DNA from 2 places in the Metabacillus sp. B2-18 genome. Region 2 is predicted to be linked to the other one. Evidence: a T-box and tRNA genes for the amino acid it is inferred to sense, from the RefSeq annotation. Region 2 holds a T-box; the other holds one or more tRNA genes.

Region 1 (4,068 bases), 1.3 Mb from region 2:
CACGTAGAATAACTGCTCCATACGGTGGAATTGTCATAGATAGATGATATGGCCTCCCATGAAACTCGCCTTCTATTGCCCTAAGATTCTTTTTGTTCAATTGATTTGAACCACCAAACTCTTCTGCATCACTATTTATAATCTCTACATATTCTGTGTCAATTGGTACCCCAATTTTGTAATCATAATAAACAATTGGTTTAAAGTTACAAACAACAACAAGTATTTCATTTTCTTTTTGTCCTTTTCGGATAAAAGAAAAAATACTTTGATCGCGATTATCTGCATCTATCCACTCAAAACCTTCAAATGAATGGTCTACTTCAAACAATGACTTTTGCTTGTTATAGTTTGAGAGCAAATGCTTAAAATAGCTACGCATTTTGTTATGCATCTCATACTCTTCCAACATCCAATCAAGTTGCTCTAAATCCTTCCATTCATCATACTGACCAAATTCACCTCCCATAAAAAGAAGTTTCTTTCCAGGATGTGTAAACATATATGCATACAGAAGCCTTAATTGGGCAAATTTTTGCCAATAATCACCCGGCATCTTATTTAATAATGATTTTTTTCCATGAACAACTTCGTCATGAGAAAAAGGTAAAATGAAGTTTTCTGAAAAAGCATATAAAAAGGAGAATGTAACTTTATGGTGGAGTTCATTTCTATTCTCTGGAGAGGCCTCCATATAAGAAAGAATATCGTTCATCCAACCCATATTCCATTTGTAGTTAAAGCCAAGACCACCTGACGAGGTTGGAGAGGTAACCATCGGCCAATCAGTTGAATCCTCAGCAATCATAAGTATATTCGGATCATTTGCAAATACTGCTTCATTAAGTTTTTTAATAAAAGAAACAGCATAAGGGTTTTCAACAAGTTCATTCGAATTTGGCCAATAGAGCATGTTGGCGACTGCATCAACCCTAAACCCATCAATATGAAAATATTCCATCCAAAACAAAGCATTGGACACTAAGAAACTTTGTACTTCTGTTTTTCCTAAATCAAAATTTGCAGTACCCCAGATATAATTTTCACGATCTTTTTCATTTGTGTACTCATACGTTGGTAGCCCATCAAACATATATAATCCATGAGCATCTTTACAAAAATGACCTGGAACCCAATCAATGATGACACCAATATTTTCTTCATGACAAGCATTTATAAATGCCATAAAATCTTTTGGCGATCCAAAACGACTTGTAGCAGAATAATACCCTGTTCCTTGATATCCCCAAGATCGATCATATGGATGTTCAATTATAGGTAAAAGTTCAATATGAGTGAATCCGTGTTCTAATACATAAGGAATAAGCATCTCCGCAAGTTCAATATAGCTATATAGCTCACCATCCTCTTTTATTTTCCAAGAACCTAAGTGAACTTCATAAATAGCTAACGGACGATCATACACTTCTCTTAACTTTTTCCTTCTTTGCCACTTTTGATCTGACCATTCGAACCCGGATAAATCATAAACAATCGATGCAGTATCAGGCCTTACCTCAGAATGAAAAGCATAAGGGTCTGACTTAAGAAGCTTTTGACCATTTGAAGAATGTATTTCATATTTATAGATCTCACCCTCAGTAACTCTAGGAATAAATAAGCTCCATATCCCCTCCTCATTTAATTTCTCCATTTGATGTTCCTGACTGTTCCATTTGTTAAAGTTCCCTACTACATTTACCTGTCTCGCATGTGGTGCCCAAACACAAAAATTAGTACCCAGCTCACCATCTCGTTCCAGTATATGAGCTCCTAAGAACCGGTAGCTTTCAAAAGACTGTCCTTCATGAAATAAATGAATATCAAAGTCTGATGGACACATGAGCATCACAGAATTCACCCTTCCTCTTATTATCTATGCTAAACATTCAAGACTTACAAATAATTCCCTTTAATGAAAACGTTCTTTTTTCCGACATAAACCAACAAGAGTACAACAATGTTTTTGTATTATTATTCTTTTAAAATGTAGACAATTTAAAGCAGTTTGTTAGAATAACTAACAATAATATAAGAAAACACTAGTGATTTAGGAAAAAATTTATGAGTTGAAAATAATATATTTTTAATGAAGGAAACCGTTTTACATACTTAATGGGAGACTAATTACTCATAGAGGATGTTATATAACCAAAATATTTTTTTCGACTTTTTGTAGAATTTTGTTGAAAGAAATTTCCGCAGGATTTGAAGGTATTTTAAAAAAGCAAAAGGCTAAAGAGAAGAACTATGCGTATGTTTTTCCTAGGGAGTGTTAATAGATGAAGGAATAAATATTATATTTTATATAATATTTATTAGGGGAATAATTGTTTTTCAACAAAGCATGTTTTGTAAAGATAAGCACATTCAATAATAGGGAAATAGCAAATCTTTATAATTTATAAGGATTTACTTAAAAGAAATGCTACTTTTTATTTGACTTCTATATTTATAGAAAATAAAAAAGCACTGCATGAATGCAGTGCTTTTAATGACCCGTACGGGATTCGAACCCGTGTTACCGCCGTGAAAGGGCGGTGTCTTAACCGCTTGACCAACGGGCCTAAACAATATAAAAACTGGCGGAGAAGGAGGGATTTGAACCCTCGCGCCGCTTACACGACCTACACCCTTAGCAGGGGCGCCTCTTCAGCCACTTGAGTACTTCCCCAATTTGGCTCCGCAGGTAGGACTCGAACCTACGACCGATCGGTTAACAGCCGATAGCTCTACCACTGAGCTACTGCGGATCAATAACATTTTATGGTGGGCCTAAATGGACTCGAACCATCGACCTCACGCTTATCAGGCGTGCGCTCTAACCAGCTGAGCTATAGGCCCATTTTTTGGAGCGGGTGAAGGGAATCGAACCCTCATCATCAGCTTGGAAGGCTGAGGTTTTACCACTAAACTACACCCGCAATAATGGGGCGACTGATGGGAATCGAACCCACGAATGTCGGAACCACAATCCGATGCGTTAACCACTTCGCCACAATCGCCATATTTCATTTTATAAGTGGTGGCTCGGGACGGAATCGAACCGCCGACACATGGATTTTCAGTCCATTGCTCTACCAACTGAGCTACCGAGCCATATAATTAGTAAGTATTAACAAATAAGATACAGGTTTGCTCTTTACGTATTATTTATTTGTTCCTATAACTTGTTAGTATTTTAAGGTTTTCAATTAGTGAATCGTCCTCATCTCAGAGGGATTATTCAAGAAGCAGCTCGATGAGTACGCTGAAGTTTATTCAGAGAAGCATATTCGAACGTGCTCTACCAACTGAGCTACCGAGCCAATATAGTTTACGGCTTCCACTAAGCTTCGAATCTCTTCGTCAGCTCTCTCACTCACATCCTCACGTATAGTCATACGCTCCGGTGTTCGTTCACTCGCTTCCTCGACCTTCTCGCTTATTGAAACCCTTTTGCTTTATACTTAAGTTATAAGTTAACTCTCAAAGAAATGGCGGTCCGGACGGGACTCGAACCCGCGACCTCCTGCGTGACAGGCAGGCATTCTAACCAACTGAACTACCGGACCAATTTTTTTCACGTAGTGAAAATAACTAAGCTTAACATAATATTTAATCATAAATATTAAAATTTGGTTGCGGGGACAGGATTTGAACCTGCGACCTTCGGGTTATGAGCCCGACGAGCTACCAGACTGCTCCACCCCGCGATGATAAATATAAAGATTTTATTACACATGAACTTTGTTTATTATCTTGTACGGACCGTCCCGATTTCAGAAAGATTATTCAAGATGTTGCTCAATCGGTACGCTGATGTAACTCAATGAAGCCTATTCACGTGCTCCACCCAGCGATGATAAAATATAAAAATAAATATGGAGGAGGAAAGGGGATTCGAACCCCTGCGGGCTTTGACACCCCTGTCGGTTTTCAAGACCGATCCCTTCAGCCGGACTTGGGTATTCCTCCTCAATTCAAATGGTGGACCTTGTAGGACTCGAACCTACGACCGGACGGTTATGAGCCGTCTGCTCTAACCAGCTGAGCTAAAGGTCCAATCAAATGCTTTGCAACTAAAAC
Region 2 (4,068 bases):
ACCTTAAATTTCTTTCTAAACCTGCGTTTTTATTCTACAACAGATATACGTTCTTTGTTCCCCATATACGGTCTTAATACCTCTGGAATAATGACTGATCCATCTTCTTGCTGATAATTTTCTAAAATAGCAGCAACTGTACGACCAATTGCTAAACCAGATCCATTTAATGTGTGAACATGTTCAACTTTCGCTTTGGCTTCTCTTCTGAATCGAATATTAGCACGTCGAGCTTGGAATGCCTCAAAATTACTACAAGAAGAGATTTCACGATACGTTCCATAGCTTGGAATCCAGACTTCTAAGTCATACTTTTTAGCTGCTGTGAATCCAAGATCAGCTGTACACATGCTCATAACACGATATGGTAGTCCTAATAATTGAAGTACTTTTTCAGCATGACCTGTTAGCTTTTCTAGCTCCTCATAAGAATCCTCTGGTTTAACGAAACGAACAAGCTCTACTTTGTTAAACTGATGTTGACGAATTAGTCCTCTTGTATCTCTCCCAGCAGATCCAGCTTCTGAACGGAAATTTGCACTGAATGCAGCATAGCTGATTGGAAGTTGTTCTACATTAAGGATTTCCTCACGATGTAAATTTGTTACTGGAACTTCTGCCGTTGGAATTAAGAAATAGTCTTCTCCAACGATCTTAAAAGCATCTTCCTCAAATTTTGGTAATTGACCTGTTCCAGTCATACTATCTCTATTCACAATAAAAGGTGGCATGATTTCTGTATAACCATGTTCCTCTACATGTAAATCAAGCATAAAGTTAAAGAGTGCTCTCTCTAATCTAGCTCCTAAACCACGATAGAATACAAAACGGCTGCCAGTTACTTTTGCTGCTCTTTCGAAATCTAAAATTTGCAGACCATCTGCAATTTCCCAATGCGGTTTTGGTTCAAATGAGAATTCAGGGATCTTTCCCCAATTTCGAGCTTCTACATTATCATCTTCTGTATCACCAACAGGAACACTTTCATGAGGAATATTTGGGATAGATAATAGCAATTGCTCTAATGCTGTTTCTACCTCGCGTAATTCATCATCATATTCTTTTATTTTTTCTCCTACGTCTTTCATTTCACTAATAAGGTGATCAGCATCCTGTTTTTCCCTTTTTAGTTGAGCAACCTGAGAAGATACTTCATTTCTTTTGCTTTTTAATTCTTCTGTAGCTGCGATAAGCTCTCTTCTTTTTTTATCCAGATCCTCAAATTTGCCAAAGTCCGTTAAATCCTCTCCACGTTTGGCTAATTTTTGTTTTGCTTCATCCAAGTTAGCACGTAAAAATTTAATATCCAACATATTAACATTCTCCTTTTCAATAGAATATATTTGAACACAAAAAACTCCCGTCCCATAGAAGGGACGAGAGTTACCCGCGTTGCCACCCTAGTTAAAAATACAAATGTATTTTTCACTTAATGAATAACGGTCATAGCCGGAATAACCTACTTAAACTGTTGTTTGTTCAGCCATTCATTCAAGGATGGATTCGCAAGCATCTATCACCGATTTTCACCAGCCATCGGCTCTCTATAGATAGAACATCATGCTACTAGTTCCTATCATCATGTTTTCATATAATTGATTTAGTACATAATTTACTATAAGTTTACAGCACTAGCAAGTTTTTTATACCTTTTATTTAGACTCTTTCACCATATTTATAAATAACTGAGTCATTCGGTGATCATCCGTTAGTTCTGGATGAAATGAGCATCCAAGAAATTGACCCTGTCTAGCAGCAACGATTCTTCCGTTATGTTTAGATAAAATCTCTACATCTTCTCCAACTTCCACAATATGTGGAGCTCGTATGAAGACACCAACAAAATCTTCACCAACACCGGTAATCATTAGCTCTGCTTCAAAGCTATCCTTTTGGCGACCAAAGGAGTTACGTTCTACCGTAACATCCAATAATCCTAAATGAGACTCAGAATAACCTACTAGATTTTTTGCTAATAGAATTAAGCCTGCACATGTTCCGAACATAGGCTTACCTGATTCAGCAAAAGCTTTTAAAGGTTCCATGAAGTTATATTTATCGATTAAGCGACGCATTGTGGTGCTTTCTCCACCTGGAATAATTAAGCCGTCAAGGTCATCAAGTTGATCTGTTGTCTTAACGACGATTCCTTCTGCACCACAAGCTTCGATTGAACGAATATGTTCTCGCACAGCACCTTGTAAACCTAAAACACCAATTTTCAGCATGTAAAAAACTCCTTTATCTTACCAACCACGCTCTTGCATTCTGTGTTCTGGTAAAAGGCTTGAAATTTCAATTCCTTGCATTGCAGATCCAAGTCCTTTTGATAGGCTTGCAATTAACTCATAATCTTGGAAGTGTGTTGTTGCTTCAACGATTGAACGAGCAAATTTTGCAGGATTTTCTGATTTAAAGATACCAGAACCAACGAATACACCGTCTGCTCCTAATTGCATCATTAATGCCGCATCAGCAGGAGTTGCTACACCACCAGCTGCGAAGTTAACAACAGGTAATTTACCTTCTTTTTTGATTTGAAGAAGAAGTTCAAATGGTGCACCAAGATTTTTCGCTTCAGTCATTAATTCATCTTCACTCATTGCTGCAACTTTACGAATTTGAGCATTTACTTTACGCATATGACGTACCGCCTCAACGATGTTACCAGTACCTGGCTCACCTTTTGTACGAAGCATTGAAGCACCTTCAGCAATACGGCGTGTTGCTTCACCAAGATCACGGCATCCACATACAAATGGAACTGTGAAATCACTTTTTAGTAGGTGATATTCTTCGTCAGCTGGAGTTAATACTTCACTCTCATCAATATAATCTACACCCATAGCTTCAAGTACACGAGCTTCAACGATGTGACCGATACGAGCTTTTGCCATAACTGGAATAGATACAGCATTCATAACGTCCTCAACGATTGTAGGATCAGCCATTCTTGCTACACCGCCTGCTGCACGAATGTCAGCTGGAACTCGCTCAAGTGCCATTACAGCAACAGCGCCTGCTTCCTCTGCGATTTTTGCTTGCTCTGCATTTACAACGTCCATGATGACGCCGCCTTTTTGCATTTCTGCCATTCCACGTTTTACGCGGTCAGTACCTGTATTGTTACTCATCTGTTTGTCCCCCTTATGTAATTTCCTATGTAATAGGATTTGTTTTAGCTATATGAAAAATTCATCTACGCTATATTTTATCCTAACTTCTAAAAAAATCCTATCAAAATAAATATAATTAGTAAAACAATTCCTACATATTTCACTATTCTATCATTTTGCACCTGAGATAATTTTCTATTATATACCTATTTCAGTAAAAATTTAATACTTTTTTATACTGTTTCTCAAACCAAAAAGAAAAAGACCCCCACATTGGGAGTCTTCCTACTTAAAACCAGTCTTTAACTGTGTCTGTTACTGTTTCCCATAATCCACCAAAGAAACCACCAATTCCTCTCATGGATAAAACAAACCAGTTTGCCTTTTCAACAGCTTCTTTTGTAATAAGATCTACTTGAGGAAGTTTATCTTTTTGAACATAGCTTAGTGCTTCTCCTTCACCAGCATAATTCACAATCATTGTTCCTACCTTTTGACCTTCCTTAACTGGAGCAGTCAATTCTCCTACTTTCGTTAATTGACTAGAATCAATCTTATAAGATGCCTTATATGATTCTTCTTCTCCATTTTTCACAACAAGCGTAACGGCTTTCTTTGTTTCTACAGATACACTATCTTCTTTCCCTTTTACTACCGGGATCGTTGACTCTTTCTTAATTTGATAACCAGCAGGAAAAACTTCTTTTACTGTAAAATGATCAAACGCATAATTCAACATCTTTTCGGTTGCAAAGAAGCGTGGATTTTTAACATCTCCACCTCCATCTTCAGCTTTTGCATTCATCACAACTGTGATTACTCGCATACCGTTTTTTTCAGCAGTTGCTGTAAAGCAAGAGCCTGCAGATGAAGTTGATCCAGTTTTCAGTCCATCAACGCCTTCATAGCCGTAAACAAGACCTGGAAGCATCCAGTTCCAGTTTGGCATCTC

Evidence for each region. The T-box of region 2 lies ahead of serS (serine--tRNA ligase). A T-box ahead of a tRNA ligase gene usually reads a tRNA of that ligase, here a tRNA-Ser.
Region 1: it has a tRNA-Ser gene. The T-box ahead of serS (serine--tRNA ligase) is inferred to sense a tRNA for this amino acid. The anticodon was not compared.

Annotation. Positions count from the first base shown of each region.
Region 1 covers NZ_CP088245.1:3,878,351-3,882,418, forward strand. The annotation lists gene glgB (1,4-alpha-glucan branching enzyme) at 1-1,852, opposite strand, end outside; tRNA gene LPC09_RS19650 (tRNA-Glu) at 2,496-2,567, opposite strand; tRNA gene LPC09_RS19655 (tRNA-Ser) at 2,584-2,674, opposite strand; tRNA gene LPC09_RS19660 (tRNA-Asn) at 2,679-2,753, opposite strand; tRNA gene LPC09_RS19665 (tRNA-Ile) at 2,768-2,844, opposite strand; tRNA gene LPC09_RS19670 (tRNA-Gly) at 2,851-2,924, opposite strand; tRNA gene LPC09_RS19675 (tRNA-His) at 2,930-3,005, opposite strand; tRNA gene LPC09_RS19680 (tRNA-Phe) at 3,024-3,099, opposite strand; gene LPC09_RS27415 (hypothetical protein) at 3,258-3,383, opposite strand; tRNA gene LPC09_RS19685 (tRNA-Asp) at 3,478-3,554, opposite strand; tRNA gene LPC09_RS19690 (tRNA-Met) at 3,619-3,695, opposite strand; tRNA gene LPC09_RS19695 (tRNA-Ser) at 3,865-3,957, opposite strand; tRNA gene LPC09_RS19700 (tRNA-Ile) at 3,968-4,044, opposite strand.
Region 2 covers NZ_CP088245.1:20,100-24,167, reverse strand. The annotation lists gene serS (serine--tRNA ligase) at 30-1,313, opposite strand; T-box leader at 1,370-1,589, opposite strand; gene pdxT (pyridoxal 5'-phosphate synthase glutaminase subunit PdxT) at 1,653-2,228, opposite strand; gene pdxS (pyridoxal 5'-phosphate synthase lyase subunit PdxS) at 2,247-3,134, opposite strand; gene LPC09_RS00080 (D-alanyl-D-alanine carboxypeptidase family protein) at 3,406-4,068, opposite strand, start outside.